Regions from separate parts of the Hydrogenophaga sp. GW101-3F08 genome, predicted to be linked through region 1. Evidence: predicted binding sites of a transcription regulator. Region 1 holds the regulator's gene; each other region holds the start of a gene.

Region 1 (7,628 bases):
GCCGCCATGCAACTGGCCAAACCGCTCAAGCTCAACCCGCGCCAGCTCGCCGACACCCTGCGCACGGCCCTGTTGGCGCAGCCGGTGTACCAGCAGTGGGTGTCCGACATCGACATCGCCGGACCCGGTTTCATCAACATCCGCCTCAAGCCCGCGGCCAAGCAGCAGATCGTGCGCGAGGTGCTGCGGGCCGGCGAGGGCTTCGGGGTGGTTCCGCCCAACGGCCAGCGCCTGATGGTCGAATTCGTCTCGGCCAACCCCACCGGCCCGCTGCACGTGGGCCACGGCCGCCAGGCTGCGCTCGGTGACGCGATCTGCAGCCTGTACCAGACGCAGGGCTGGGACGTGCACCGCGAGTTCTATTACAACGATGCCGGCGTGCAGATCGGCACGCTCGCCAACAGCACCCAGCTGCGCGCCAAGGGCTTCAAGCCGGGCGACCCCGAATGGCCCGAGGCCGCCTACAACGGTGACTACATCCAGGACATCGCCAACGACTACCTGGCGAAAAAGACCGTGCACGCCGACGACCGCGACTTCACCGCCAGCGGCGACGTGGACGCGCTCGACGACATCCGTCTCTTCGCCGTGGCCTACCTGCGCCACGAGCAGGACCTCGACCTGCAGGCCTTCGCCGTCAAGTTCGACCACTACTACCTCGAATCCAGCCTCTACACCAGCGGCAAGGTGGACGCCACGGTCCAGAAGCTGCGAGAGGCCGGCAAGACCTACGAGCAGGACGGCGCGCTGTGGCTCAAGTCCACCGAGTACGGGGACGACAAGGACCGCGTCATGCGCAAGGGCGACGGCTCCTACACCTACTTCGTGCCCGACGTGGCCTACCACATCAGCAAGTGGGAGCGCGGTTTCACCAAGGTGATCAACATCCAGGGCACCGACCACCACGGCACCATCGCCCGCGTGCGCGCCGGCCTGCAGGCCGCGAACGTCGGCATTCCACAGGGCTACCCCGACTACGTGCTGCACACCATGGTGCGCGTGGTCAAGGGCGGTGAAGAGGTCAAGATCAGCAAGCGCGCCGGCAGCTACGTGACCCTGCGCGACCTGATCGAATGGACCAGCAAGGACGCGGTGCGCTTCTTCCTGCTCTCCCGCAAGCCCGACACCGAGTACACGTTTGACGTGGACCTGGCGGTGCAGAAGAACAACGACAACCCGGTCTATTACGTGCAGTACGCCCATGCGCGCATCTGCTCGGTGCTGGCGGCCTGGGGTGGCGACGCGGCTTCGCTGAAAGACGTGGACCTCTCGGCGCTGGACAGCCCGGCCGCCCAGGCGCTGATGCTGCTGCTGGCGAAATACCCCGCCATGCTGGCCGACGCCGCGCGCGACTTCGCGCCGCACGATGTCACTTTCTACTTGCGCGAGCTGGCCGCCTGCTACCACAGCTACTACGACGCCGAGCGCATCCTGGTGGACGACGAGGCGGTGAAAAAGGCCCGTCTGGCCCTCGTCGCGGCCACCGCGCAGGTGTTGCACAATGGTTTGAAGGTGCTGGGCGTGAGTGCCCCGCAGAAGATGTGATGACGAAAGCCCGTATGAAAACCCGTTCTCCTTCCGCCCGTTCGCACGTGGGCGGAACCCTCATTGGCTTCGTGATCGGGGTGCTGGTGGGGCTGGCTGGCGCGCTGGCGGTGGCGATCTACGTCACCAAGGTGCCCATGCCCTTCGTGGACCGCGGGGTGTCGCGCAAACCGGCGCAGGATGCGGCGGAAGCCGAGCGCAACAAGGGCTGGAATCCGAACGCGGTGCTGGGCGGCAAACCCGCCCCGGTGCCCGGTACGGGCAACGAAGCTGGGGCCATCGTGGTGCCCCCGGCCGATGGCAAGCCGCTGCCGCCGGCCGCCGCTCCGAAGGCGCCCCCCGCGTCTGCCGCGCAACCGCAGGGCGACCCCATCGAGGATCTGCTGCGTTCGCGCCCGAAGGCCGACAGTGCGCCCGCCGCGCCCACCGCAGAGGCTCCCGCCAGCGGTGCCCCGAACCCGGCCACGGCCGACCCCTTCACGTATTTCGTGCAGGCCGGGGCGTTCAGAAACCCCGACGAGGCCGATGCGCAGCGCGCCAGGCTGGCCATGCTGGGCATGGCCGCCGAGGTCAGTGAGCGCGAGCAGTCCGGGCAGAAGGTGTACCGGGTGCGCGTGGGGCCGTTCGCGCAGAAGGCCATGGCCGACGCCACGCGCGAGCAGCTCGAAGCCAATGGTGTGGCCGCTGCGCTGGTGCGCGTGCAACGTTGAGCGCGCTGAACGCCTGAGCCGAGGCGGTGCCGCGGAACTTTTTTCCGCAGGGCCGGCCCCAACCAAGCCCATACAAGGAGTCCGATTTCATGCAACGCCGAGTTTTTTCCCGCACCCTGTTGAGCGCTGGCGCCTTGAGTGCCGCTGGGGCCCTGCGTCCCGCGCTGGCCCAGCGCATCGGTTTCAAAGAAGGCACCGACTACCAGCGCCTGAGCAAGCCCGCGCCGGTGGTCAGCCCGCCGGGGCAGGTCGAAGTGGTGGAGTTCTTCGCCTACAGCTGCATCCACTGCTTCAACTTTGAACCCGTGTTCAACGACTGGATCGGCAAGAAGCCGGCCCACGTGACGGTGCGGCGCATGCCGGTGGCGTTCAGCCCGGACTTTGTCCCCATGCAGCGCCTGTATTTCACGCTGGAGGCCATGGGGCTGGTGGACAAGCTGCACCGCAAGGTGTTCCAGGCGATGCACGAGGAGCGCCTGCCCCTGACCACGCCTCCGGCGATCGCCGCCTGGATCGAAAAGCAGGGTGTCGACAAGGCCAAGTTCGCGGCCATCTACAACGGCGCGGCGATCCAGCAGTCCAGGGAAGCCACGGCCTTGCAGGAAGCCTATATGGTGGAGGGCACGCCCGCGCTGGGTGTGGCGGGCCGTTTCTACATCGGTGGCCAGGGTCCGCGCACCCTGTTGATCGCGGACAACCTGATCGCCCAGGCGCGCAAGTCCTGAAGAACCGGGCGCCGGCACGACCAAGGCCCGCCCTCTGGCGGGCCTTGTGTTTTCCGGGCCGCGACAAAGTCCGGTGAGGTGCCTGCGGGCGGGGTTTGCGCCGCTACAATGAATGCAAGATTTGTGCCCCTGAAAAGCCATGCCTCAAAACACCTTTGCCCCCAGATTGCTTTCGCGCTTCATCATCGCGGCCCTTGGCCTGACGTTGGTCGCCGCTGCTCACGCAGAGCTGGCCGACAAGGACAAGCCGATGAACATCGAGGCGGATGCGCTGCGCTACGACGACGCCCGACAGAGCAGCGTGTTCACCGGCAACGTGGTCGTCACCAAGGGCACCATCGTGATGCGGGGCACGAAGATGGATGTCCGCCAGGACCCGCAGGGCAACCAGTTCGGCAACCTGTACGGCTCCGCGGCCAAGCCCGGTTTCTTCCGCCAGAAGCGCGAGGCGCTGGAGGAGTGGATCGAGGGTGAAGGCGAACACATCGAATACAACAGCCAGGCCGAGACGGTGGTTTTCACCGGCAGCGCCGTGCTGCGCCGCTACCGCGGGACCCTGATCAACGACGAGAGCCTGGGCAACCAGATCACCTACAACAGCCGCACCGAGGTCTTCACCGTCAAGGGCGGCGAGAGCAACCGCACGGCGGCCAATCCCTCGGGCCGGGTGCGCGCCATGCTCACGCCCATCCCCGACGAAGAGAAGGCGCCCGCGAAGCCCGCAGCGCCGGCCGATCCGGCCAAATTGCGCCCCAGCGAACAGCTCAACGAGAAAAACAAGTGACCGCAGCAGGTTTGGGCAGCGTGCCCGCTCCCATGGCCGTGCGCAGTCAACTGGAGGTGCACGGACTGCAGAAGGCCTACGGCAGCCGCAAGGTGGTCAAGAGCGTTTCACTCACGGTGGACAAGGGTGAGGTGGTGGGTCTGCTGGGCCCCAACGGCGCGGGCAAGACCACCTCGTTCTACATGATCGTGGGGCTGTTGCGCGCCGACGGCGGCGAGATCCTGCTGGACGGGCAGCGCATCGAGGCGCTGCCCATTCACCGGCGGGCCCGGCTGGGCCTGGGCTACCTGCCGCAGGAAGCCTCCATCTTTCGCAAGCTCACGGTGGAGCAGAACGTGCGAGCCGTGCTGGAGTTGCAGCGCGACGAGGACGGCAAACCCCTGTCCGCCACCGAGATCACGCACCGGTTGGACGAGCTGCTCAAGGACCTGCGGGTGGACCATCTGCGCGACTCGCCCGCGCCCTCGCTCTCCGGCGGGGAGCGGCGCCGGGTGGAGATTGCCCGCGCGCTGGCCACCCGGCCGCGCTTCATTCTGCTGGACGAACCGTTTGCCGGTATCGATCCGATCGCCGTGATCGAGATCCAGCACATCATTGGCTTCCTGAAATCGCGTGGCATCGGGGTACTGATCACCGACCACAACGTGCGCGAGACCCTGGGTATCTGCGATCACGCCTACATCATCAGCGACGGACAGGTGCTCGCCAGCGGCACCACGGCCGAGATCGTGGAGAACGCCGAAGTGCGCCGGGTGTACCTCGGCGAGCATTTCAGGATGTGATGCATGAGGCCCCTGTGTGTCTCGTGCCCGCCGGCCCGACCCGGCTCCCGCACCGCTGCGCGACCCGCGCGCCGGGTCGCTGTCCCTCCGTTTTGCCGGCCTGACGCATGAAACAAGGCCTGTCGCTGCGCGTCTCCCAGCATCTGGCGCTCACGCCCCAGCTGCAGCAGTCGATCCGTCTGCTGCAGCTGTCCACGCTGGAGATGGCGCAGGAGGTCGAGCAGATGCTCGACGAGAACCCGTTTCTGGAGCGCACCGAGGAGCTCGCCGAACGCGAGGCGTTTGGTCTGGAGCAGATCGACGCGCCGGTGAGCGCGGGCGAGCAGATCGCCGAAGCCACGGTGGCGGCTGCCAGCGACCTGGCCCCGGCCGCCGAATTCGACGGCCCGTTGCCGCCTGCGTCGTCCACCGTGTCGCCGGTCGACGGCGGCGAAGGCGGTGAGGGCGAGGCGCTGGAGAGCCGGCTCGATGGCGCCGCGCCGATGGAAGAGAGCTGGGAAGGCGACGGCACGGTCGAGATGGCGCCCGATGACAGCGAGTGGGGCGGCGACGCGCCGCCGCGCAACAACAACTCGTCGGGCGACGACGACGAAACCGCCAGCGCAGCCGACCTCGCGCGCGTGCCCGTCAGCCTGCAGGACCACCTGCACGACCAGGCCCGCTGCCTGCGCCTGAGCGACGAGGACAGCGCCGCGCTGTATTTCCTGATCGAGTCGCTCAACGACGACGGTTACCTCGAAGAGCGCCTGTCCGAGCTGGCTGGCGCCTGGTTGCGGCTCTCGGCCCCGCCGGGCAAGCCGGTCGATCCGCAGGAGCACCTGGAGGAACTCGAAGCGCTCGAACAGCGCCTGGGCGTGGCGCTGCAGCTGCTGCAACACATGGAGCCTTCGGGTGTGGGCGCGCGCGACCTGGGCGAATGCCTGCGCCTGCAGATCCTGGAGCTGCGCAACAGCCCCGAGGCGCGGGCCGCGCTGGCCATCTGCAGCCAGCCGCTGGAGCTCATGGCCAAGCGCGACATCAAGCGCCTGTGCAACCTGTGTGGCCTGGACGACGCCACCGTGCGCGCCGCCCTGGCCTTGATCGCCCGGCTCGAACCCAAGCCCGGGCGCCGCTTCGTCGATGTCGAGCGCAACGTGGTCGTGCCCGACGTCATCGTCACCCGCGCCGGGCGCGGCTTCAAGGTCCAGCTCAACGCCGAGGTCATGCCGCGCCTGCGCGTGCACGACGTGTACGCCAATGCCATGCGGCAGAACCGGGGCGGACGCGACAACGGCGGCGAAGCCGGCCACGCCGCCATGCAGCAGCGGCTGCAGGAAGCCCGCTGGTTCATCAAGAACATCCAGCAGCGCTTCGACACCATCCTGCGCGTCTCCAGCGCCATCGTCGAGCGCCAGCGCAACTTCTTCATGCACGGCGAACTCGCCATGCGCCCGCTGGTGCTGCGCGAGATCGCCGACGAACTCGGCCTGCACGAGTCCACCATCAGCCGCGTGACCACCGCCAAATACATGGCCACGCCCTTCGGCACCTACGAACTGAAGTATTTCTTCGGCTCCAGCCTGGGCACCGAAACCGGCGGCAACGCATCGAGCACTGCGGTGCGCGCGCTGCTCAAGCAATTCATCGCCTCCGAAGAGCCGGGCAAGCCGCTGTCGGACAACCAGCTCTCCGACCTGCTGCGCGAGCAGGGCATCGAGTGCGCGCGCCGCACCGTGGCCAAGTACCGTGAGGCCTTGCGCATCGCGCCAGCGAACCTGCGCAAAGCGCTCTGAACACCCCCTGCCGTGAACCAACTCCAACTCTTTCTTCCCTGCGCCGCCGGCGTCGAGGACTTCCTCGCCGCCGAGGTGCAGCGCATCACCAACGAGCCGCTGGCCTTCAAGGCGCGTGGCGGCGTGGGGGTGCGGGCATCGTGGCGCGACGCCATGCGCCTGAACCTGCACAGCCGCCTGACGCAGCGCGTGCTGGTGCAGCTCTGGCACGGCGAGTACCGCAACGAGAACGACCTGTACAACGCCGCGGGCGACGTGGCCTGGGAAATCTGGTTCACCCCGGCGCAGACCATCAAGGTCGAGATCACCGCGCAGCACAGCCCGCTGACCTCGCTCAACTTTGCCGCGCTCAAGATCAAGGACGCCATCTGCGACCGCTTCCGTGCCAAGCGCGGCGAGCGCCCCAGCGTGGACACCACCTGGCCCGACGTGCGCATCTACGCCCACCTCACCACCGACAGCGTCACGCTCTACATCGACACCTCGGGTGAGCCGCTGTTCAAGCGCGGCTGGCGCGAAGACAAGGGCGACGCGCCGCTGAAGGAAACCCTGGCCGCCGCCATGATCGCCGCCACCGGCTGGGACGCCTGCGCCGACCAGCCGCTCGACGACATTCCCCCGCTCTACGACCCCTGCTGCGGCAGTGGCACGGTGGTGATCGAAGCCGCGCAGATTGCACTGAACATTCCGCCCGGCCTGCTGCGCCGTTTCGCGTTTGAAAAGATGCTGCCGTTCCAGGCCCACGTGTGGCAGGCCATCCGGGACGATGCCGCGCGCCAGCAGCGCGAGTGGCCGGCGGGCCACGCGCCCATCGTCTTCGGCAGCGACGTGTCGTTCCGCATGGTCGACTTCGCGCAGCGCAACGCCGAGCGCGCCGGCGTGGCCCACGCCATCGAGCTGCGCGGCGGCGACGCCCTGCAGCGCATGCCACCCAGCCAGACGCCCGGCGTGATGCTGCTCAACCCGCCGTATGGCGAGCGCATCGCCGCCGCCGGTGTGGCCGGTGAAAACGCCAGCGCGCGTGCGCTGCGCCAGGCGCCGCGTACACCGCGCACTTTCAGCGTGGGGCAGGCCGCGCCGCCCGCGCCCGGCCAGGGCCGCGGGGAGCCGGAGGTTTCGCGGCTGGGCCGCGAGAGTGCGCAGATGGCCGATGGCGGCGACGGCAGTGAGTTTTTCCAGCAGCTCGCGGCCCACTGGAAGAGCCACTACGCCGGCTGGAGCGCCTGGCTGCTCACGCCCGACCTCAAGCTGCCCGGCAAGATGCGTTTCAAGGAATCGCGCCGCGTGCCGCTGTGGAACGGCCCCATCGA
Region 2 (7,628 bases), on a different contig from region 1:
CTTTTCCTGGGGCGTTTCGGTGTCTGATGTCCGGGCGCTTCTGGCTGATCGGCGACTGACCCTCGCCGACGGGGTCTACGTCGAACGCCTCACCGAGCCTGCCCACAAGGTGGAGAGCTGGCTGCGGTTCTGGGTGGCGAGGTTGAAGTCGGGAAAAGCGCGCCGGACCGACCGATTCGTCGGCGCGGTGGACGCATTGGGCGACACGCTCAAGGCCGCCGATGATGAGGAAGTGCGGCGAACCCTGTGGCGTGCCGCAGCACTGATGCGGCGCGAAGGCATGTGTGACCAAGCCTTGGCCCAGGCCTTTGCCGCCATTCGCGAAGCGTCCGGGCGGACCCTGGGGAAACGTCATCATGACGTTCAGTTGCTCGCAGGACGTGTGTTGCTGCGCGGGCAGATCGCCGAAATGGCCACCGGCGAAGGCAAGACGCTCGCGGGAACCCTGGCGGTGTGCGCTGCTGCGGCTGCGGGTGCGCTCGTGCATGTGGTGACCGTCAATGACTACCTGGCGCAGCGCGACGCCGAAGAAAATCTGCCCTTGTTCGAATTCTTCGGCTTTTCCGTTGGAACCGTCGAGCAGGACATGAGCATTTCGGACCGGCAGGCGATTTACGGTCGGCATGTGGTCTATGTGTCCAACAAGGAACTGACTTTCGACTACCTGAAGGACCGGATCGGTTTCGGGGCCACACTGGATGCCCAGTTGAAGCTGTCCCGGGTGGGCTCATCAGGGGGACGTTCGTCGCCCATACTGCGCGGGTTGCATGTGGCCATCGTGGACGAAGCGGACAGCGTACTGATCGACGAGGCGAGGACGCCGTTGATCATTTCCGAAACGATTCCCGACGACCTCGATCCCTCCGTCTATGCGAAAGCACTGGAGGTGGCGGAAGGACTGGAGGCGGATGTGCACTACCGCTTCGGACACGGGCGGGATGTTTGGCTGACCGATGCGGGGGAGCAGTTTCTGGAGTCGGTGCTGTCCGCGGAGGAGGGCATCTGGCGGTCTCATTTGTGGCGCCGCGAACTGGTCAACAAGGCACTGTCCGCGCTGCATGGCTTTCGAAAGGACGAGCACTACATCGTTGCCGAAGACAAGGTCCAGATCGTGGACGAGTTCACCGGTCGCGTGATGCCTGATCGGACCTGGGAGCGCGGCTTGCACCAGATGATCGAGTGCAAGGAGGGGTGCGAGATCACTGGGCAACGCCGAACGCTGTCCCAGACCACCTACCAAAGGTTCTTCGGGCGCTATCTGCTGTTGTGTGGCATGACTGGGACCGCCCGTGAAATCCGGGCCGAACTGCGGCAGGTGTACGACCTCAGTGTGGTTCGTATCCCCACTTTTCGCCCCAGTCGGCGGCAACATCTGCCCACGCAAGTATTCCCGACTTCATCGGAGCGCTGGCAGGCGGTGGCCACCAGGGCCGCTGAAATGGCTGCGCAGGGGCGTTCGGTGTTGGTCGGAACCCGTTCGGTCGAAGCGTCCGAGGTGCTAAGTGAACACTTGGGGAGCCTCGACGTTCCGCACGTGGTGCTCAACGCGCGGCAGGATCAGGAGGAGGCCGCCGCCATCGCACAGGCCGGCCGACCTGGCGCCATCACGGTGGCGACCAACATGGCCGGGCGTGGTACGGACATTCGCCTGGATGCGTATGTGGAGAGCAAGGGTGGCCTGCATGTGATCCTGACCGAGTTCCATGAGAGCGCCCGGGTCGATCGCCAGTTATTTGGACGCGCTGCGCGGCAGGGAAATCCGGGCTCTGTGGAGGCGATGGTGTCGCTGGAGGATGAGCTTTTCAGGCAATACGCTCCCGTCGTTTCCCAGCGGCTGGCGTTGGTGTGGCTGGGAAAGTTTCGCTGGAGTCAAAAGGGTTTTGCGTCGTTCGTCTCTGCGGTGCAGGGTAGGGCAGAACGGCGTAACAGGCGGATTCGACTGGATACCATCGCAAGGGATCAGAAGTGGCAACGGTCATTGGGATTTGTCGGAGGACACAAAAAATGAAATGCGTATCCCCTGCGTCGCAGGTGTCGGGCCGGCACGGCCTTTGGACAGGCGTCTTGTCCGTGGCCATGGGGTGTGCGGCGATGCCTACATGGGCAGCGGAGTGTTTGATTGAACCGACGCAGACGGTGGAGGTCGCTAGTGCTGTGCCCGGATTGGTATCCAGCGTGAATGTTCGTCGAGGTGATCGGGTCAAAAAGGGGCAGGTTCTGGCGACGCTGGACGACAGGGCGGAGCGTGCTGCGATGGGTGTCGCGAGGTTCCGCGCGCTACAAACAGGCCCTGCGGAGTTGGCCGCCCGCAAGATTCAGTTCGCGCAACAACGGTTCCATCGCAGGGAAGCCCTGGCCAGGGAGCGATTGATCGCCTCACAGGACAGTGACGACGCCGAGGGTGAGCTGAGGGTTGCTGAAGCAGAGCTCAAGTTGGCCGGTGAGAACCTGGAGCTGGCCAAGCTTGAGCTGGAGCAGCATTCGATACAGGTCAGCTTGCGCACGGTTCGCTCTCCTGTTGACGGTGTGGTTGTAGAACAGATGGCCCATCCTGGAGAGTCGGTTGAAGCGGGGCCTGGGCAGCGGGGTATTTTCAAGCTGGCCCAGATTCATCCGCTGCGGGTGCATGTGATTCTTCCCAAGGACCAGTTCGGCAAGATCAAGATCGGCGATACCGTAATGGTGGTAGCCGAATCGCCCGTTTCGGAGCGTCTGAAGGCAACGGTAAAGACGGTTGACCGCATCATCAATGCCGCCAGCGGAACGTTTGTGGCTTGGCTTGAGCTCCCTAACCCGGACTTCGGTATCCCGTCTGGTATCCGTTGCAAAGCAGAGACCGAAGGCAAGCGCCCCTAATAGTTGCTCTCAGGAGCGAAAGTGATAGAAGCATGAGGCCATGTATGAAGTGTTCGGTATTGAGCTCGTTGAGTCACTTGAAGCGGCGCCCACACACCGCCATCATCATCGTGGCAGCGGCAAGCATGTTGTTGAGTGCTTGTGGTGGGGGTGGAGAAGAGTTGTGTGGTGCCGACAATCAGACGTTCAGCATCGATTTTGAGGAATCCTCCTACAAAGCATCGGTCGGAGACGTTACGACCATATCCAGCAAAGTCTTCCCGGAGAGTTGCAGATCAGTAATGACTGTGGGTGTCCGAACTGGTTCGCTCCCCCCCGGAATGAACATCGCGAACGGCAACCTGGAGGGATCCCCATCGGAGGCTGGGGAGTTCAAGGTGCAGCTATCCATCACGGCGGTTCAGGGCTACCAGTCCCAGAGCTTTGCCCCCTCGGTTGCTCCTCGCAGTCGTGAAATTACAGTTCTTGTGAAGTAGAAGGTGGGGGAGTATTGATGGGATGAATTGAGCTGTTTTCGACATCCCTTCACTGTCAAGTACTGAACATTTAGATACCCCTAGCAGGTGAGAACGCCACTTTTCAGGTTCAAGGTCACCTTATTCGTTGTTGTAGAGGGGCTACCGCACAAAATCACCGCAACTGTGAAGATCTCGTCATCGTAATTTTGACGAAGTGAAACCTAAGTCATTGATCCATATGGACTCAAAAAGAGTGCAACTTTGGTGATGTCCACCCGGCCTGGGCGGTGAGCCCCCGCCCACCAGCGCCACCGCGCTGGCCGTGTGGTGGGGCGAACAGGTCGGGCGCTGGCCCCAGCGCGCCAGCGCGAAGCGCCCGGCCAGCGAGGCGACGGCAGCCGATTCCAAGGCTTCGCGGGTGCTCATGGGCGGCAGCAGGCCGGCGAAGCGTTGCGCCAGCATGGACTTGCCCGAGCCCGGCGGCCCCACCATGAGCACGCTGTGGCCCCCGGCGGCGGCGATCTCCAGTGCGCGTTTGGCCGCGGCCTGGCCTTTCACGTCCGCCAGGTCGGCGTAGGACGGGCCCTGGCCCACCTGGGTGGGCATCAGCCGGGCCCAGTCATCGTCGTCCGCGGGCGCGGGCTCTGCGGCGGCGGCGCCTTCGGGCAGGAACTGGCGCACCACGTCCAGCAGGTGGCGCGCCCGGTAGACCTGGGCCTGCGGCACCAGCGCGGCTTCTTCGGCGCTGTCGGGCGGCAGCACCAGGCGGGCCGGGGGGCCTTCGGTGGCGTGTGCACCACCATGGAGCGCCAGGCTCATGGCCAGCGCGCCACGCACCGGGCGCAGCTCGCCGCCCAGCGAGAGTTCGCCGGCGAATTCCCAGCCGGCCAGGCGCGCGGCGCTGATCTGGCCGCTGGCGGCCAGGATGCCCAGCGCGATCGGCAGGTCAAAACGGCCCGAGTCCTTGGGCAGGTCGGCAGGCGCGAGATTGACGGTGATGCGCTTGGTCGAGGGGAATTCCAGCCCCGCGTTGGCGATGGCCGAGCGCACCCGTTCGCGCGCTTCCTTCACCTCGGTATCGGCCAGGCCCACCAGCGTGAAGCTGGGCAGGCCATTGGCCAGGTGGACTTCCACGCAGACCGGGTGGGCTTGCAGGCCCAGCAGTGCACGGCTGTGCACCAATGACAGACTCATTGACATTTCCTCCCTGTTTCGGTGCATTTCATGCCCTGTTCATCAGGGAAAACCCGCTGATGGTGATGCACAACCTTGGTGCTTGCGCTGTTCGAGTGACAGTTCGCGCGCAAACACGCGCTTTCATCATGGCACAGGCGCCGCCGCACCGCCGCGCCGAGCCCGTCGGACGCGGTGTTTTCGCGACAGCCCGCCGGCCCGGGTGGGCTCGCGCTTGGCACGTTCCGTGCTTGGGGCTGTAAGCGATTGAATCAAAGGCGTGGAGTTCCCACGAAACAGTCCGCATCCAAAGTGGTGTCAGCCCTTCCGGCCGGCATTGCCCGTGTCACCCCCGGTGTCGGCCACCCGGTCTGAGCACCCTGTACTAGTAGAGGAATCACAGCATGAAAATGGTTTCAGCCATCATCAAGCCGTTCAAGCTGGACGAAGTGCGCGAAGCGCTCTCCGGCATGGGCGTGCAAGGCATCACCGTCACCGAAGTCAAGGGCTTCGGCCGCCAGAAGGGCCACACCGAGCTGTACCGCGGCGCGGAATACGTGGTCGATTTCCTGCCCAAGGTCAAGATCGAAGCCGCCGTCTCCGACGACCTGGTGGACCGCGTGATCGAGGCCATCGAAGGCGCCGCCCGCACCGGCAAGATCGGCGACGGCAAGATTTTCGTCACCTCCCTCGAACAGGTGGTTCGCATCCGCACCGGCGAGACCGGCAAGGAAGCGCTCTGATCAACGAGCAGCACAAGAAAGATCACGCACATGAAAAAACTACTTGCAACCCTGTTGCTGGGCGCGGGCCTGGCATTCGGCGGACTTAACGCCCTGGCGCAAACCACCGAAGCACCGGCCGCTGCCGCGGCGCCCGCCGCCGACGCAGCAGCGGCTCCGGCCGCACCGGCTGCCGACGCTGCCGCTGCACCGGCCGCCGCACCCGAAGCTCCGGCCGCTGCCGTGGCGGCGCCTGCCGAAGCCGCCCCTGCGGAAGCCGCACCGGCCCCGGTGCCCAACAAGGGCGACACCGCCTGGATGATGGTCGCCACCCTGCTGGTCATTCTCATGACCGTGCCGGGCCTGGCCCTGTTCTACGGCGGCCTGGTGCGCAGCAAGAACATGCTGTCGGTGCTGATGCAAGTCATGGTGACCTTCTCGATGATCGTGGTGCTGTGGGTCGTGTACGGCTACAGCCTGGCGTTCACCGAAGGCAACGCATTCATCGGCGGCTTTGACCGGCTGCTCCTCAGCGGTGTCTGGGACAACGTGGCCGGCACCTTCGGCAACGCGGCCACCTTCAGCAAGGGCGTCGTGATCCCCGAGATCGTGTTCGCCGCTTTCCAGGCCACCTTCGCCGGCATCACCTGTGCCCTGATCGTCGGCGCTTTCGCCGAGCGCATCAAATTCAGCGCCGTGCTGTTGTTCACCGCCATCTGGTTCACCTTCAGCTACGCCCCGATCGCCCACATGGTCTGGTTCTGGATGGGCCCCGACGCCTACTCCAGCGCTGAGGTGGCCGGCGACATGACGGCCAAGGCCGGCTACATCTGGCAAATGGGCGCGCTGGACTTCGCCGGCGGTACCGTGGTGCACATCAACGCCGCCGTCGCTGGTCTGGTCGGTGCCTACATGGTCGGCAAGCGCATCGGTTACGGCAAGGAAGCCATGGCGCCTCACAGCCTGACGCTGACCATGGTCGGTGCCTCGCTGCTGTGGGTGGGCTGGTTCGGTTTCAACGCCGGCTCCGCCCTGGAAGCCAACGGCTACGCTGCCCTGGCCTTCATCAACACCTTCATCGCCACGGCCGCTGCCGTGCTCGCCTGGTGCATCGGTGAAGCGCTGGCCAAAGGCAAGGCGTCCATGCTGGGTGCCGCTTCCGGTGCTGTCGCTGGCCTGGTGGCCATCACCCCCGCGGCCGGCAACGTCGGCGTGGGCGGCGCGTTGATCATCGGCTTCATCGCCGGCTTCGCCTGCCTGTGGGGCGTGACCGGTCTGAAGAAGATGCTGGGCGCGGACGACTCGCTCGACGTGTTCGGCGTGCACGGCGTGGGCGGCATCATCGGCGCCCTGCTGACCGGCGTGTTCAACTCCCCCAACCTGGGTGGCCCGAGCGCCGTGGCCGACTGGACCACGGTGGCCATGATCGCCCCCGATGCCTACACCATCGCCGGCCAGGTCTGGATCCAGGCCAAGGCCGTGCTGATCACCATCGTGTGGTCGGGTGTGGTCTCCGTCATCGCCTTCAAGATCGTCGACCTGACCGTGGGCCTGCGTGTGACCGAAGAGCAGGAACGCGAAGGTCTGGACATTTCTTCCCACGGCGAGACCGCGTACAACCGCTGAGCCTGAGCGCTCCCCGGGGTGCTGCTGACAACAGCGCACCCCCCATTTTCTGAGTTTCCTTTGGATGTTCACCCCGCGTTGCCGCCCGGCACGCGGGGTTTTTTTATGGGCGCTGCGTATGATCGCCGCCGGACATTCATCACAACATTCAGGAGGAAACCATGTCCCAGGCATTCCCGCGCGCCATGGCGCGTCCGCTCGTCGCCGCCGCACTGCTCGGGGCTTTGGCCCTGCCCGGTTCGACGGCCTTCGCCGCCAGCGCCACGCCCTCGGGCACCGGGGGCAAAAAGGTGCCCACCAAGGTCACTTTCATCAACGCGCCCTCCAGCGAAACTCCCGCCGCGCGGGAAAAGCGCCTGCGGCGTGAATGCAAGGGCCGGCCCAACGCGGGCGCGTGCCTCGGGTATACGCGGTAGGTACCCGCTTGCCGCGGTGCGGCGCATTTGCAGCGAGGCGTGCAAAAAATTCAACGGCCGTGCGGAGGGCGGCCGCTACCATGGCAGCCATGACCTCCAGCCCCAACGACTCCCCGCGCGACCTGATCCAGCAGGTGCTGGCCGCGGCGGCCGCCCGCCGGCCCCTGCGCATCACCGGCGGCGACACCAAGGCCTTTTACGGCCAGCCCACCGGGGGTGAGACCCTGTCCACCACCGGCTGGCGCTGCATCGTCAGCCACGAGCCGAGCGAGCTCGTCGTCACCGTGCGCGCCGGCACGCCGCTGGCCGAGCTGGAAGCCGCGCTGGCCGAACAAGGCCAGTGCCTGCCCTTCGACCCGCCGCGCTTCGGCGCCGCG
Region 3 (7,628 bases), on a different contig from region 1:
GCCTGGGCGCCTTGCTTGGCGCGCGCTGGCTGGCCGCGCCCATGCAGCGCCTGTCGCGCGCGGCGGCCGAGCTCGCGCAGGGTCTGAGCCAGGGGCGCCGCCCGCCCGCGCTCGACGAAGACCGTGGCACGGTGGAGGTGCGCGAGACCGCGCGCGTGTTCAACCACATGACGCAGCGGCTGCAGGAGCAGTTCGACCAGCGCAGCCTGCACATGGCCGCGCTTTCGCACGACCTGCGCACGCCGCTGACGCGGCTGCGGCTGCGCATCGAGCGCCTGCCCGAGGCCGTGGCCCAGGCCGCCATCGCCGACATCCGCGAAATGGACGAAATGATCGACGCCTCGCTGGCCGTGATGCGCGAGCAGTCAAACGGGGCCGAGCCCCGCGTGGTGGACCTGGGCGCGATGCTGCAGTCGTTGGTGGACGACCTGTGCGAGCAAGGCCAGGCGGTCGAACTCGCCGAGCCGCCCGCGGCGCGCGTGCGGGTGCACCCCGCCTCGCTGCGCCGCATCCTGGGCAACCTGGTGGGCAACGCGCTGCGCTACGGCCAGCGCGCCCGCCTGAGCCTGGAGCCCGCAGCGGCGGGCGTGGCGGTGCACGTGGACGACGACGGGCCGGGCATACCACCCGACCAGCTGGAGCGCGTGTTCCAGCCCTGGGTGCGCCTGCCCGGCGAGCAGCGCCCCAGCGGCAGCGGGCTGGGCCTGGCCATCGCCCGCGACCTGGCGCAGCGCGAAGGCGGCACGCTGGCCCTGGGCAATCGGCCCACGGGCGGGCTGCGCGCGACCCTGGTGTTGCCGGTGGCTTGAGGCGCCTGCGGCGCCATGGCGCCGCGAGGCCACGACAGCGCGCCGCGTTTGTGTCAGGCCCGACACAAATCGCCCACGCAGCGTTCACAGGCCCTCCACAGAATCGTGGACATGCTTCAAACGCTTGCTCCCTCCGATGCCATCACACCCGCTGTCGCCTGCGATGACGCGGTGCCGTCGCGGACCCTGCTGCGTGTGCAGCCCACGCAGCGGCCGTACCCGCTGCTGGAGTTTTTGCAGCGCTCGCCGCTGCTGCGGCGCGACATTGCGCGGGGCAGCCCCGGCCTGTCGCTGACGCTGAACATGCGGATCGTGGACGCGCGGGGCCGTCCCATCGAGCACGCGGCGGTCTACATCTGGCACTACGACGCGCGCTGCTGGACCATCGACTTCCAGGGCGACGAGCTCGACGCGATCACCTGCATGCGCGGCGTGCAGATCAGCGATGCCGACGGCGCGGTCGGCTTCCACACCGTCTACCCACGCAAGTACCGGGACAACACCGTGCCGGTCTACCTGCAGATCTATTTCAACAACGGTCGGCAGGTCACGGCGCGCTCCGACGTCTGCCTGCTCCTGCCCGAGGAGGCCGACGGCCCCCTGAAAGGCGTGCCGCTGGCCGACCCGCTGCCGGCGCGCACCACGCGGCCGCGCTTCAGCGACGACGGCGACTCGGTGCTGCTGACGCTGGACCGGCTGTCGGTCGATCTGGACACCGGCGGACTGCGCGGTGACGTGCGGATCGGCATCGATCTCTGACGGCGCGGCGCTTGGCGCCCGAACCCCTTCCCACTCCCCCACTGAAAGGACATTGCCTTGACCCCACACCACCCGCATGGTCTGAACCACGACCTCGACACCCTGGCCCGCCAGATCCGCGAACGCCGCAGCGCCCTGCGCTGGCTCGCCGCGGGCGCCTGCGCCTCGCTCGCGCCGCTCTCGCTGGTGGCCTGTGGCGGTGGCGGCGATGACGAGAGCGAAGACGCCGTGAGCGCCGCCTCGGGCGGCAGCTGCAGCACCATCCCGCGCGAGACGGCGGGCCCGTACCCGGCCGACGGCACCACGGCGTCGAACCAGCGCCTGAACGCGCTGACGCTCTCGGGCATCGTGCGCAGCGACATCCGCAGCAGCGTCGGGGGCGCCAGCGGCACGGCCCCGGGCGTGCCGCTGACGGTGACGCTCAACCTCGTCAACACCTCCGACAGCTGCAACAGCCTGGAGGGCTACGCGGTCTATCTGTGGCACTGCACGCGCGACGGCGGGTATTCGATGTATTCGAGCGGCTACACGGGCGAGAACTTCCTGCGCGGTGTGCAGGTGAGCGACGCCAACGGGCAGGTCAGTTTCAGCACCATCTTTCCCGGTTGCTACAGCGGGCGCTGGCCCCACATCCACTTCGAGATCTACCCCAGCCTGAGCGCGGCCACCGGCAGCGACAGCGTGGGCGACCACCTCACGGTGTCGCAGCTGGCCCTGCCCGCGAGCGTGTGCAACCAGGTCTATGGCGTGGCCTCCGGCTACAGCAGCAGCGTGCGCAATTTCGCCAACATCTCGCTGGCGAGCGACGGCGTGTTCGGCAACGACAGCGCGGCGCAGCAGCTGGCCAGCGTGAGCGGCAGCGTGACGCAGGGTTTTGTGGCCACGCTGGAGGTGGGGGTGGCGGCTTGAGCGAAGCCCCGCGCTCAGGCCCGGGGCGCCGTGGCGCCTGAACGGCTTCCCATGCTCTTTCCCCTTTTTCGTTGTTTCACATCAGGAGTTCGTCATGACGTCGTTCGTGTTTCGCGCCGCCAGCGCCTGCGTGCTGGCCAGCACCCTGGGGGCTTGCCAAGCCCAGTCCGCCCCCGGCGGCAAACCCCCCGGACCACCGCCCGAAGCGGTGCAGGCCTGTCAGGGCAAGACCGCTGGCGCCCAGGCCAGCTTCACCGGGCGCGACGGGCGCAGCTTTACCGGGGTCTGCGAAAACGTGGACGGCGTGCTGGCGCTGCGGCCGTCCCATGGCAACGGTGGACCGCCACCGCGCTGAGTGCCATGCCTCAGCGGATGCCGCCCACGTAGCGTGGGCCCGGCTCGTCGCCCTCGTGTTTGCGCGGGGTGCCGAAGACCGAGTTGAGCGTGGACTCCAGAAAGCCGCTGGGTTGCGCCGAGTCTGAAAAGCCGCTGCGGCGCCCCGGCGCGGCGCCGGTGGCTCTGGCGGGGGGCTGGCCGGCCTTGAGCCGTTCGCTGGCGACCACCAGCAAGGGCTTGCGCACCACCGCGCCCAGCTGCGGAATCAGGGCTTCGAGCTTCTCGGCCCAGGGCAGCAGCTCGGTGTGGCCTTCGGTGGCCGCCTGTTCGCGTGCGTAGCGCACGATCTCGTGCGCGTAGTCGGCGTTGGTGGCCATCCACTCGGTGTCGGTCACGCGCCCGGTCTTGCGGCGCAGCAACACATGCAGGTGGGCGGCGGTGGCAAAGCTTTCGGTGGAGGTCATGGCTGCGTCCTTCCTATGGCTTGGGGCCTGTTCAGCCTATTCGGCCTGGAAAAATAGTGTGCGGGCCCTGGGTTGTCGATGACGCCGGAGCTCGATCCACAACGAGCGAAGTGGTGCAAACCCCAGGGCACCGCCGGGCCGGCTTTGCCGGACGGCCAGTGCCGCCCCCTTGGGGGTTGCGCGCAGCGCGGCGGGGGTGTTCCATTTCAGTGTCCCAACTGCTCGTTGTGCAGCGCCAGGTCCAGCCCGGCGCGCTCGTCGCTCTCGCGCACACGCAGCCGTGCAAAGCACGAGGTGATCCACAGCACCACCGCCGTCATCAGCACGCTGTAGGCCAGCACCGCCACGCAGGCGATCAGCTGCTTGAGCAGGCTGCCTTCGACCCCCGAGATCGCCGGGTCGGCCAGCACGCCGGTGAGCAGCGCGCCCACCAGGCCACCTACGCCGTGCACGCCGAACACATCGAGCGAGTCGTCGGCGCGCAGCCGGCGCTTCAGGCCGGTGGCGCCCCAGTAGCAGGCCACACCCGCCACCAGGCCGATGATCAGCGCCGAGCGCGGTGTGACGAAGCCCGCGGCCGGCGTGATGGCCACCAGGCCCGCCACCACGCCTGAGCACAGGCCCAGCAGCGACGCGCGTTTGCGCGCCAGCCACTCCGCGCCCATCCAGGCCACCGCGCCCGCGGCGGCGGCGATATGGGTCACGGCCAGCGCCAGCCCGGCGCGGCCGTCGGCGGCGAGCGCCGAGCCGGCGTTGAAGCCGAACCAGCCCACCCAGAGCAGGCCGGTGCCGGCCATGGTCAGGCCCAGGTTGAAGGGGATGAAGGGCTCGCGCCCGTAACCCTGGCGCGGGCCCAGCGCGTAGGCGCAGACCAGGGCGGCCGCACCGGCGTTGATGTGCACCACCGCGCCGCCGGCGAAGTCCAGCGCACCGAGCCGGGCCAGCCAGCCGCCCGGCTCCCAGACCCAGTGCGCGACGGGCGCGTACACCAGCAGCAGCCACAGGCCGGCGAACAGCAGCAGGGCGCCAAAGCGCATGCGCTCGACCAGCGCGCCCACCACCAGGGCGCAGGTGATGATGGCGAAGGTCAGCTGGAACATGGCGAACACCGACTCAGGCACGTGCGGCGCGATGTGGCTCACCGCCACCTGGCCGCTGGCGCCCAGGTAGTCCAGCCCCGCAAAGCCCATGCGCTGCAGGCCGCCGACCCAGCCCGCCAGCGCACCGTTACCGGGGGTGAACGCCATCGAATACGCCAGCGCGAACCACAACACGCTGACCACGGCGGCGATGCCAACCACGCTGGCCATGGTGTTGATCACGTTGTGGCGGCGCACCATGCCGCCATAGAAGAGAGCGATGCCCGGCAGCGTCATGAGCAGCACCAGGGCGGTGCTCACCATGAGCCAGGCGGTGTCGGCGTTGTGGATGTTGCTCACGGCCACCAGGGCGGGCGCGGTGAGCGGCTCGGGCGTGGCCTGTGCCCAGAGCAGGGAAGGGGTGGCGAGCGTCAGACCGCAGGTCAGAGCCGCGAACAATCTACGGTTTTGGTGCATCTTGTTACCTTTTCCAACGACCCACGGCCCAGAGCATTTCCTGTGCCAGTGGGCCCCGGAACCAAGGGAAAGCCCGTATGCACGACAACGGTGCGAGCGGCTACAGTGCTGTCACTCGCTCACAGCGGCCTTGCCGCTGTCGACCGCGGGGGACCGAGGAGACAACCCAGTCCAACCAGAAAATGGTTTTTCAGCGTCCCCAGAGATGCACCCAGATCACAAGCCGACCTCACGAGGGTCGGCTTTTTTTTGCCCGTTTGGGCCACCGATTTTTCAAAACGAAACGGAATTTGATTGTCCGGTTTGTCTGATCAAGTGGAACTCTGTTTTCCAGTTCTGAAATGACCGAAGTGAAGCGAGGTCTCTGAAGTCAAAAAAACTTGATGAAAATCAAGTGCTTACGGAGCATTCTCGGTGTTTTCCCGGGGATGGCTTGTGATGGCCTGCGGCTTGCGAACGGTAGATCACCTGCCTGCACGAGCGGCGGGACCAGGGGGACCCACCGGTGAGAGCCGGCCCGACCCACACAAGCCAACGGAGACAACCCATGATGGAAACCTTTTACGAGGTGATGCGCCGCAAGGGCATTTCGCGCCGCAGCTTTCTCAAGTACTGCTCGCTCACCGCCACCTCGCTGGGGCTGGCCCCCTCGTTCGTGCCGCAGATCGCGCACGCCATGGAAACCAAGCCGCGCACCCCGGTGCTCTGGCTGCACGGCCTGGAATGCACCTGCTGCACCGAGTCCTTCATCCGCTCGGCGCACCCGCTGGCCAAGGACGTGGTGCTCTCCATGATCAGCCTGGACTACGACGACACCCTGATGGCCGCCGCCGGCCACCAGGCCGAGGCCATCCTCGAAGAGATCATGACCAAGTACAAGGGCCAGTACATCCTGGCGGTGGAAGGCAACCCGCCGCTGAACGAAGACGGCATGTTCTGCATCCAGTCGGGCAAGCCCTTCATCGACAAGCTCAAGCACGTGGCCAAGGATGCCAAGGCCATCATCGCCTGGGGTTCGTGTGCTTCGTGGGGCTGCGTGCAGGCCGCCAAGCCCAACCCGACGCAGGCCACGCCGATCCACAAGGTGATCACCGACAAGCCCATCATCAAGGTGCCGGGCTGCCCGCCCATCCCCGAGGTGATGACGGGCGTGATCACCTACATGCTGACCTTCGACAAGATCCCCGAGCTGGACCGCCAGGGCCGGCCGAAGATGTTCTACAGCCAGCGCATCCACGACAAGTGCTACCGCCGCCCGCACTTCGACGCCGGCCAGTTCGTCGAGACCTGGGACGACGAGTCCGCGCGCAAGGGCTACTGCCTTTACAAGGTCGGCTGCAAGGGCCCGACCACCTACAACGCCTGCTCCACCGTGATGTGGAACGAGGGCACCAGCTTCCCGATCAAGGCCGGCCACGGCTGCATCGGCTGCAGTGAAGACGGCTTCTGGGACAAGGGTTCGTTCTACGACCGCCTGACCGACATCCACGCCTTCGGCATCGAGGCCAACGCCGACGAGATCGGCGGCACGGCGGCCGGTGTGGTGGGGGCCGCGGTCGCGGCGCACGCCGCCATCTCGGTGGCCAAGCGCTCGCGTGACAAGGCCGCGGAGAAAAAAGCGGCGTCCACCAACAGCTGATCCAGACACACGAGGAAGAACACCATGGGTGCTTACGAAACACAGGGCTTCAAGATGGACAACACCGGCCGGCGCATCGTCGTCGACCCGGTCACGCGCATCGAGGGCCACATGCGCTGCGAGGTCAACCTCGACAGCAACAACGTCATCCGCAACGCGGTCTCCACCGGCACCATGTGGCGCGGTCTGGAAGTGATCCTGAAAGGCCGCGACCCGCGCGACGCCTGGGCCTTTGTGGAACGCATCTGCGGCGTGTGCACCGGCTGCCACGCGCTCACCAGCGTGCGCGCGGTGGAAGATGCGCTGGGCATCCGCATCCCGCTGAACGCCCACCTGATCCGCGAGATGATGGCCAAGACGCTGCAGGTGCACGACCACGCGGTGCACTTCTACCACCTGCACGCGCTCGACTGGGTCGATGTCGTGTCCTGCCTGCAGGCCGACCCGAAGAAGACCAGCGAGCTGCAGCAACTGGTGTCGCCCGCGCACCCGCTGAGCTCGCCCGGCTACTTCCGCGACGTGCAGAACCGCCTGAAGAAGTTCGTCGAGAGCGGCCAGCTCGGCCCCTTCGCCAACGGCTATTGGGGCAGCAAGGCCTATGTGCTGCCGCCCGAGGCCAACCTGATGGCCGTGACGCACTACCTCGAAGCGCTGGACCTGCAGAAAGAGTGGGTCAAGGTGCACACCATCTTCGGTGGCAAGAACCCGCACCCCAACTACCTGGTGGGCGGCGTGCCCTGCGCCATCAACCTCGACGGCAACGGCGCCGCCGGCGCCCCGATCAACATGGAGCGGCTGAACTTCGTGCAGGCCCGCATCCAGGAAATGATCGACTTCAACAACAACGTCTACATCCCGGACGTGCTGGCCATCGGCACCATCTACAAGAACGCCGGCTGGCTGTACGGCGGCGGCTTGAGCGCCACCAACGTGGCCGACTACGGCACCTACGAGAAGGTGCCCTATGACGCCACAACGCAGCAACTGCCCGGCGGCGTGATCCTCGACGGCAACTGGGACAAGATCCACGCCATCGACCCGCGCGACCCCGAGCAGGTGCAGGAATTCGTGAGCCACAGCTGGTACAAGTACGGCGACGAAACCAAGGGCCTGCACCCCTGGGACGGCGTCACCGAAGCCAACTACCACCCCGAAG
Region 4 (7,628 bases), on a different contig from region 1:
AAGATTGCGTTCACCGGCTCCACCACCACGGGCCGCGTGATCGCGCAGGCTGCGGCCAACAACCTGATCCCGGCCACGCTGGAACTGGGCGGCAAATCGCCCAACGTGTTCTTCGCCGACATCATGGACAAGGACGATGCCTTCCTCGACAAGTGCGTTGAAGGCCTGGTGCTGTTCGCGTTCAACCAGGGCGAGGTCTGCACCTGCCCGAGCCGCGCGCTGATCCAGGAAAGCATCTACGACAGGTTCATGGAGCGCGTGCTCAAGCGCGTGGCCGCCATCCAGCAGGCCAACCCGCTCGACTCGGAAAGCATGATGGGCGCACAGGCTTCCAAGGAACAGCTGACCAAGATCCTGTCGTACCTGGAGCTGGGCAAGGCCGAAGGCGCCGAGGTGCTGATCGGTGGCGGCCAGGCCCACCTGGGCGGCGATCTGGAAGGCGGCTACTACGTGCAGCCCACGCTGTTCAAGGGCCACAACAAGATGCGCATCTTCCAGGAAGAGATCTTCGGCCCGGTGCTGGCCGTGACCACGTTCAAGGACGAAGCCGAAGCCCTGGCCATTGCGAACGACACGCTGTACGGCCTGGGCGCCGGTGTGTGGAGCCGCAACGGCAACGTGGCCTACCGCATGGGCCGCGCCATCAAGGCGGGCCGTGTGTGGACCAACTGCTACCACGCCTACCCGGCACACGCTGCGTTCGGTGGCTACAAGGAGTCGGGCATTGGCCGCGAGACGCACAAGATGATGCTGGACCACTACCAGCAGACGAAGAACCTGCTGGTGAGCTACAGCGAGAACAAGCTCGGGTTCTTTTGACCTACCCCCGCGCCGCGCCTGCGGCGCGTCACCCCCTCAAGGGGGCAACGCGAGCGGCCTGGCAAAGCCAGTTCCGCCGCGTTCTGGGTTCTGACATTTCGCGCCGGAGCTGGCATGCCGCTCCGGCGCTTTTCCGTTTCTGATTCGCTGGGCATCACCACAAGGAGACAGACATGGTTGAAAAAGTCATCGCCACACCGGCCGCGGTCGAGCTGATTGAATTCCTCAAGACCAAACACGGCCCCGAGCTCATGTTTCACCAGTCGGGTGGCTGCTGCGACAACAGCGCGGCCAACTGCTACCTGCCGGGCGAGATCACCATGGGCGCGGGCGACGTGTACCTGGGCGATGTCGGCGGTTGCCCGTTCTACATCGGCAAGGCGCAGTACGCGTACTGGCGCCACACCCAGCTCATCATCGACGTGATCGAGGGCCACGGCGGCACCTTCTCGCTCGAAGGGCCGGAGGGCAAGGCGTTTCACACGCGATCGCGGGTGTTCAGCGAGGCCGAGATGGCGGAGCTGGACGCCGAAGATCGGGCCGCGCAGGGGGCGGTGTCTCCCGGCTGAAGCCCGCAAAGGTCAGCGCCTGGTTGGGTGGCGCAGGGGCGTGACGGCGAGTTACGCCTTTGGTGGATTGGCCGCCCGAACGGTGAGGGATTCTCTGCGCTGAATCCGTGGGTTCAAAGCCCCGGCTTCTCCAGCGCGCGCAGCACTTCGGTCTGGAAGTCCGCGCCCTGCGAGGCCTGCATGAAGGCGTCGATGGCGCCGTCGAAGCGCACCGTGCCCTGGTGCAGCAGCACCAGGCGGTCGGCCACCTTGGCTTCTTCGATCAGGTGGGTGGCCCAGAGCACGGCCATGCCGCGGGTGTGGCACAGGCCGCGCACGGTGTCGAGCAGGTGCTGGCGCGAGCCCGGGTCCAGGCCCACGGTGGCTTCGTCCATCAGCAACACAGCCGGTTCGTGCAGCAGGGCGCGCACCAGCTCCACCTTGCGCCGCGTGCCGCCCGAGAGGCTGCGCACCGCGGCCTTGGCCTGGTCGGCCAGGCCCATGGCGGTCAGCCCGGCGGCGATGCGCTGGCGCGCGGTGGCGCGGGGCAGGCCATGCAGGTCGGTGTGGAACAGCAGGTTGGCCTGCACCGAGAGGTCCATGTCGAGCGCGGTCTGCTGGAACACCACGCCCAGCGCCGCGAGCGCGCGGCTGGGGTGGCGTTGCATGTCGTGGCCCAGCACCACGATGCGGCCCTGGTCGGGGCTGAAGAGGCCGGTGAGCAGTTGCAGCAGGGTGGACTTGCCCGCGCCGTTGGGGCCGAGCAGGGCGACCATCTCGCCCGCCTTCAGGCTCACGCTCACGCCCTTGAGCGCGGGCTTGCTGCCGTAGCTCTTGTGCAGGTTGTCGGCGAGCAGCGGTGTGGGGTCGGTCATGCGCGGGGCCGGGTTGGGGCGCCGGTCAGGCTGGCTTGGCGAGCAGGTTCATGCGTGCGAGCAGTTTCTTCTCGTGCTCCACCGTGGCCAGCACGGCCTGGCGGTAGTCGCGGGTGTTGAGGTAGTCCAGCGCCTGATCGTACTTGGCGAGCGCGCTGGTGTGGCGTTCGCTGAACATGGCGGTGCGGAAGGCGTCGTGCAGCTTCTGGACCACCGCTGGCGGCGTGCCCGCGGGTGCGGCCAGGCCCCAGGGCGAGGTGTAGACCGCCTGCGGGTAGCCCAGCTCGCGCATGGTGGGCGCGTCGGGCCAGCGGGGGTTGCGCGCGGCGTTGAAGGTGGCGAGCAGGCGCATCTGGCCGCGATCCACCCAGGGCGCGAAGCCGGTGGAGTTGACGCCGGCCATGATCTGCGCCCCGGCGATCGCGAGCATCTGGTCGGCCGTGCCTTTGTAGGGCACGTGCACGTAGCGCACGTTGTGCTGCAGCAGGATGTCTTCCATCGCCAGGTGGGCGGTGGTGCCGACGCCGGTGGAGCCCAGGATCAGCTCGCCCGGGTGCTGGATGGCCCAGTCGATCATCTCGGTGGCGCTTTTCCAGGGGCTGTTCGCGGGCACCAGCAGACCGAAGCTCACGCTCGACACCTGCACGATGGGCGCGAGGTCGGCCACCGGGTCCCAGGGCACGGTGTTCATGAGCGCGTGGCGGTAGACCGTGATCGGCACCTGGCCGATGGTGTGGCCGTCGGGCTCGGCGGCCTTGAGCAGCGGCGCCACGTGGGTGCCGGCGGCGCCGGGCTTGTTGATCACCACGATGGGCTGGCCCAGCAGCGGCGCGGCTTCTTCGCACAGCACGCGCAGGGTGAGGTCGGTCTGGCCGCCCGCGGGCCAGGGCACGATGAGCTGCAGGGGCCGGCTGGGCCAGGGTTGGGCGCCGGGCTGGGCCCGCAGGGGCAGGGCGGGCGATGCCGCCAGCGCCAGGCTCCAGCCGAGCCAGCGCCGGCGTGTCACGGGGGGGTGTTCCAGACTGGAACAGTCGGGCGCAGCGTGGGGCAGTGGGGTCATGGCAATGGGCCGGTTGTCTCAGGGTTTGTCCGTAGCCGCGTGGGGTTTGCGCGGGTGTTTGGGCACCGAGCAGGCAATTTCCATTCCCATGCGGCGCTGGCACCGAATTTGCACACCGGTGCCCCAGGTGCCGCGCGAGCACCGGGCATCGCCACACAACAATTCCGGAGACACCCCGTGCCAAGACCCTTGCGTCCTTCGTCCGCCTCGTCCGTTCACCGCGCGCTGCGCCTGCTGGCCCTGGGGGCCGTGTGCGGTGCCGCATCGGTGGCCGCCCTGGCCCAGGGCCGGGTGTACGTGTCCAGCGAGAAGGACAACAAGCTGTATGTGTTCGACGCCCAGGGCGAGCGCACCGGCGCCGTCGAGGTGTGCAAGCGCCCGCGCGACATGGCGTTCGGCGCCGGCGGCCAGCAGATCCTGGTGATCTGTGGCGACAGCAACGCCATGGGCGTGGTGGACGTGGCCAGCGGCAAGCTGAGCGGCACGGTGCCGCTGGGCGACAGCCCCGAGATGTTCGCCCTCAGCCCCGACGGCAAGACCGTCTACGTGTCGATCGAAGACGAGAACGTGGTGGCGGCCTACGACATCGCCGGCAGGAAGCCGTTGTTCGAGGTGAAGACCGGCGGTGAGCCCGAGGGTGTGCTGGTCACGCCCGACGGCAAGACCGCCTACGTGACCTCCGAGGTGGCCAACCTGGTCCACGTGATCGACCTGGGCACGAAGAAGGTCACGAAGAACATCCAGGTGGGCAAACGCCCGCGCCGTTTCATGCTCGCCGCCGGTGGCGCCGAGCTGTGGGTGAGCAACGAACTCGACGCCACGGTGAGCGTGGTCGACACCAAGACCCACACCGAAAAGCAGAAGATCAAGTTCGTGGTGAAGGGCATGCGCGAGACCGACATCACCCCCGTGGGCATGGCGCTCAGCCCGGACGGCAAAAGCATGTGGGTCGGCCTGGGCCGGGCCAACCACGTGGCCGAGGTGGACGTGGCGAGCAAGGCGGTGAAGCACCAGGTGCTGGTGGGGAAACGCGCCTGGGGCCTGACCATGCACCCGAACGGCAAGACCCTGTACGTGGCCAACGGCCTGTCGGACGACATGACGCTGATCGACGCGGCTTCGGGCAAGGCGCTGAAGACGGTGCCGGCTGGCCGCGTACCCCACACCATCCTTGTCAGCAAATGAACCACCCCCATCGCTGGGTTTTGGTCCGGCCCGACAAAGTGCAAATGTCCGTTCGGGCTGAGCCGGTCGTTGCCCTTCGACGGGCTCAGGGCGAACGGATAGAACCTCGCAGGGTCGAATCCACAAGTCGGTTCCGCGGCATTCTCGGTTCTGGTCTGTGGCGCGCCGCCGGGTTGGCGTTGTTGGGCGTTTCGGGCTTGCTTGCCTTGCCTTCCTTCGCCGCGACCAAAGTCACCATCGCCGTGGTGTCGCTGGACGGCGACCCGCGCCACGCGCCGCGCCGCATGGAGCGGGCCTATCCGGGGCATCCCACGGGGCGGGCGATGGATGGGGTGAAGCTCGCGGCCGAGGACTCGGCGTTTGAGCTGGACGCGGCCGGGCTGGAGCTGGTGGTGAAGGACGTGGTGCTGCCCAACGCCGCCGCGCTGCCCCAGGCGCTGGCCGAGTTGAAAGCAGCGAAGGTGCAGCACCTGGTGGCCGACCTGCCGCTGGCCGAGCTGCGGCAACTGGTGCAGGCCGCGCCCGCCGCGTTGGGCGGCGCCATCGTGTTCAACACCGGGCTGGACGACGACGGCCTGCGCGCGCAGCAGTGCGCCGCCCACCTGCTGCACACGCTGCCCAGCCGCGCCATGCTGTCGGACGCGCTGGCGCAGTACCTGGCCGCGCGCAACTGGCGCAAGGCGCTGGTGTTGCAGGGCCCGCTGCCGGGCGACGCGCTGCAGGCCGATGCCTTCAACCGCTCGGCCAAGCGCTACGGGATCAAGATCACGCAGCACAAGCCTTTCAAGCTCACCGGTGACCCGCGCGAACGCGACCTGGGCAACACGCGCCTGCTCACCGGCGAGCGCGAGCACGAATTCGTGGCGGTGATGGACAGCGACGGCGAGTTCGCGCGCCTGCTGCCCTACGCCACCCAGTGGCCGCGCCCGGTGGTGGGCGCCAGTGGCTTGGTGGCCGCGGCCTGGCACCCGCAGTGGGAGCGGTATGGCGGGCCGCAGCTCAGCCGCCGCTTCCACAAGCTCGCGCAGCGCCCCATGCAGGGCCACGACTGGGCCGCCTGGATGGCCGGCCGCGCGGTGGCGACCGTGCTGGTGGACGCGCCCAAGGCCCCGCTGGCGCAGCAGCTCAAGGCGCTGCGTGGGGGCTCGGTCATGCTCGACGGCTTCAAGGGCCGCAAGCTCTCGTTTCGCGCCTGGGACGGCCAGCTGCGCCAGCCGGTGTTCGTGAGCCACGTGGACGGCGTGGCCGGCCTGGCGCCGCTCGACGGCGTGTTGCACCGCACGGACGTGTTGGACACACTCGGCGTGGACGAACAGGAGAGCGCGTGCAAGAACCGCTGACCATGCCCCCGCCGGGCCTGCCCGTGGCGCCGCCGCTGGCGCTGCACCTGCTGCGCGCGCTGCGCGCGGTGGTGGGCCGCGAGCTCAACCGCTTTCTGCGCCAGCCCACGCGCCTGGGCTCGGCGCTGGTGCGCCCGCTGCTGTGGTTCGTGGTGTTCTCCGCCGGTTTCAACAACGTGTTTGGCGTGGCGATTCAGCCGCCCTACGAGACCTACATCGAATACAAGGCCTACATGGTGCCCGGCCTCTTGGGCATGGTGGCGCTGTTCAACGGCATGCAGAGTTCGCTTTCGATGGTGTACGACCGCGAGATGGGCGTGATGCGCCTGCTGCTCACCGCGCCGCTGGCGCGCGGCTGGCTGCTGGCCTTCAAGCTGCTGGCGGGCACCTGCCTGTCGGTGCTGCAGATGGGGGTGTTCCTGGCCATCGCCTGGGCCTTTGGCGTGGAGGTGCCGCTGTTGAATCTGCCGGGCCTGCTGCTGGCCATGGCCAGCGGCGCCACGTTGCTGGCCGCGCTGGGGCTGATGCTCTCGGTGTACGTGAAGCAGCTGGAGAACTTCGCCGGCACCATGAACTTCGTGATCTTCCCGATGTTCTTCATCAGCCCGGCGCTGTACCCGCTGTGGAAGCTGGAAGAGTCGGGCGCGTGGTGGCTGCTCAAGCTCGCGGAGTGGAACCCCTTCACCCACGCGGTGGAGGTCATGCGCTACGCCATGGTGGGGCAGTTCTCGGGGCTGTCGTGGGCGGTGGTGCTGGGCTGCAGTGCCGTGTTTTTTGTAGCGGCCTTGTGGGGCTACGACCCGCAACGCGGCTGGACGAGGAGATGACCACCCGGCGTGATCTTCTCGTGGGCGGCGCGGGCCTGGCCTGCTGGCCTGGGCTGCGCGCGCAGGACGACCCCACCGGTGGCGACCCGCTGGGTTCCATGCAGTACCCCAGCCTGCGCGAGCAGACCATCGGCAAAGCCACCGCTAAATTCTCTGACGCGGTGATCGTCAAGGGCCCGGCCTTTGCCGACGATGCGATGAACGTGCCGCTGCTGGTGGACGCGCGCGGGCTCAGCGCGGTGGGCGGCGGTGTCGCGCGCATCCGCGTGGCGGTGGACCGCAACCCGGTGCGCCAGGTGCTGGACTTCGAACCGCTGCGCGCGCTGCCCATGCTGGCCTTTCGCATCCGCATGGAGCAGGCCTCGCCGGTGCGCGCCTTCGTGCAGACCCAGGACGGCCAGTGGCACGTGGGCAGCACCTGGGTGCAGGCGGCGGGCGGGGGCTGCACGGTGCCCGGCGCCACGCGGGCCGATGGCTCCTGGAGCCAGACCCTGGGTCAGGTGCAGGCGCGCTTTTTCAACAACGTGCTCGAAGGCAGCCGCCGCCTGCGCGTGCGCGTGATGCACCCGATGGATACGGGCCTGGTGGCCGGCATCCCGGCCTTCTACATCGAAGAGCTGCAACTGGTGGACGGCGCGGGCCAGGTCTGGTGGAAGCTGGAGCTGCACGAGCCGGTGTCGGAAAACCCGCTCATCACGTTTGAGCTGCCGCCACAGGCGGTGAGCGGCTTGCGGCTGGTGGGGCGCGACAACAACGGCAACCGGATTGATGCCGAGGTGGGGGCGTGAAGCGACTGCTGTGTGTCGCCGCCTGCGTGCTTTCAGTCGCTGTGCAGGCCCAAGCCATCCCGGTGCCTCCGCCGGTATCGATGCCTGACGCCGCCACCTTCAACTACGACCTGCGGCCCCGCCAGATCGCCGAAGGCACCTGGGTGATCGAAGGGGCCGTGCAGGACTTCAGCCGCGCCAACGGCT

The links. The regulator sigma-54, encoded in region 1, starts transcription at its own class of promoters, with help from an activator protein. The targets are predictions, from matches to a motif close to TGGCANGNAANCTGCTTT.
Positions count from the first base shown of each region.
Region 2: a site for sigma-54 is predicted at 4,724-4,741, ahead of glnK (P-II family nitrogen regulator). Genes of this name have one in related genera too.
Region 3: a site for sigma-54 is predicted at 4,864-4,881, ahead of AC07YZ_RS21430 (ammonium transporter). Genes of this name have one in related genera too.
Region 4: a site for sigma-54 is predicted at 3,400-3,417, ahead of AC07YZ_RS07600 (PQQ-dependent catabolism-associated beta-propeller protein). Genes of this name have one in related genera too.

Region 1 is NZ_JBWKZP010000003.1:401,685-409,312, reverse strand. Features, by position in the region: gene argS (arginine--tRNA ligase) at 1-1,545, shown strand, start outside; gene AC07YZ_RS11355 (SPOR domain-containing protein) at 1,560-2,255, shown strand; gene AC07YZ_RS11350 (thiol:disulfide interchange protein DsbA/DsbL) at 2,345-2,980, shown strand; gene lptA (lipopolysaccharide transport periplasmic protein LptA) at 3,120-3,764, shown strand; gene lptB (LPS export ABC transporter ATP-binding protein) at 3,797-4,546, shown strand; gene rpoN (RNA polymerase factor sigma-54) at 4,654-6,318, shown strand; gene AC07YZ_RS11330 (THUMP domain-containing class I SAM-dependent RNA methyltransferase) at 6,331-7,628, shown strand, end outside.
Region 2 is NZ_JBWKZP010000010.1:62,893-70,520, forward strand. Features, by position in the region: gene AC07YZ_RS21040 (PqqD family protein) at 1-27, shown strand, start outside; gene AC07YZ_RS21045 (preprotein translocase subunit SecA) at 1-2,008, shown strand, start outside; gene AC07YZ_RS21050 (efflux RND transporter periplasmic adaptor subunit) at 2,005-2,856, shown strand; gene AC07YZ_RS21055 (putative Ig domain-containing protein) at 2,982-3,332, shown strand; partial or broken gene AC07YZ_RS21060 (YifB family Mg chelatase-like AAA ATPase) at 3,588-4,508, opposite strand; gene glnK (P-II family nitrogen regulator) at 4,892-5,230, shown strand; gene amt (ammonium transporter) at 5,261-6,835, shown strand; gene AC07YZ_RS21075 (hypothetical protein) at 6,997-7,251, shown strand; gene glcE (glycolate oxidase subunit GlcE) at 7,332-7,628, shown strand, end outside.
Region 3 is NZ_JBWKZP010000010.1:125,591-133,218, forward strand. Features, by position in the region: gene AC07YZ_RS21405 (ATP-binding protein) at 1-809, shown strand, start outside; gene AC07YZ_RS21410 (dioxygenase family protein) at 921-1,568, shown strand; gene AC07YZ_RS21415 (dioxygenase family protein) at 1,626-2,477, shown strand; gene AC07YZ_RS21420 (hypothetical protein) at 2,572-2,832, shown strand; gene AC07YZ_RS21425 (hypothetical protein) at 2,843-3,277, opposite strand; gene AC07YZ_RS21430 (ammonium transporter) at 3,484-4,833, opposite strand; gene AC07YZ_RS21435 (hydrogenase small subunit) at 5,384-6,472, shown strand; gene AC07YZ_RS21440 (nickel-dependent hydrogenase large subunit) at 6,497-7,628, shown strand, end outside.
Region 4 is NZ_JBWKZP010000002.1:417,871-425,498, forward strand. Features, by position in the region: gene exaC (acetaldehyde dehydrogenase ExaC) at 1-819, shown strand, start outside; gene AC07YZ_RS07585 (DUF779 domain-containing protein) at 993-1,388, shown strand; gene AC07YZ_RS07590 (ATP-binding cassette domain-containing protein) at 1,502-2,242, opposite strand; gene AC07YZ_RS07595 (Bug family tripartite tricarboxylate transporter substrate binding protein) at 2,268-3,302, opposite strand; gene AC07YZ_RS07600 (PQQ-dependent catabolism-associated beta-propeller protein) at 3,480-4,487, shown strand; gene AC07YZ_RS07605 (ABC transporter substrate-binding protein) at 4,685-5,827, shown strand; gene AC07YZ_RS07610 (ABC transporter permease) at 5,830-6,654, shown strand; gene AC07YZ_RS07615 (quinoprotein dehydrogenase-associated SoxYZ-like carrier) at 6,651-7,442, shown strand; gene AC07YZ_RS07620 (quinoprotein relay system zinc metallohydrolase 1) at 7,523-7,628, shown strand, end outside.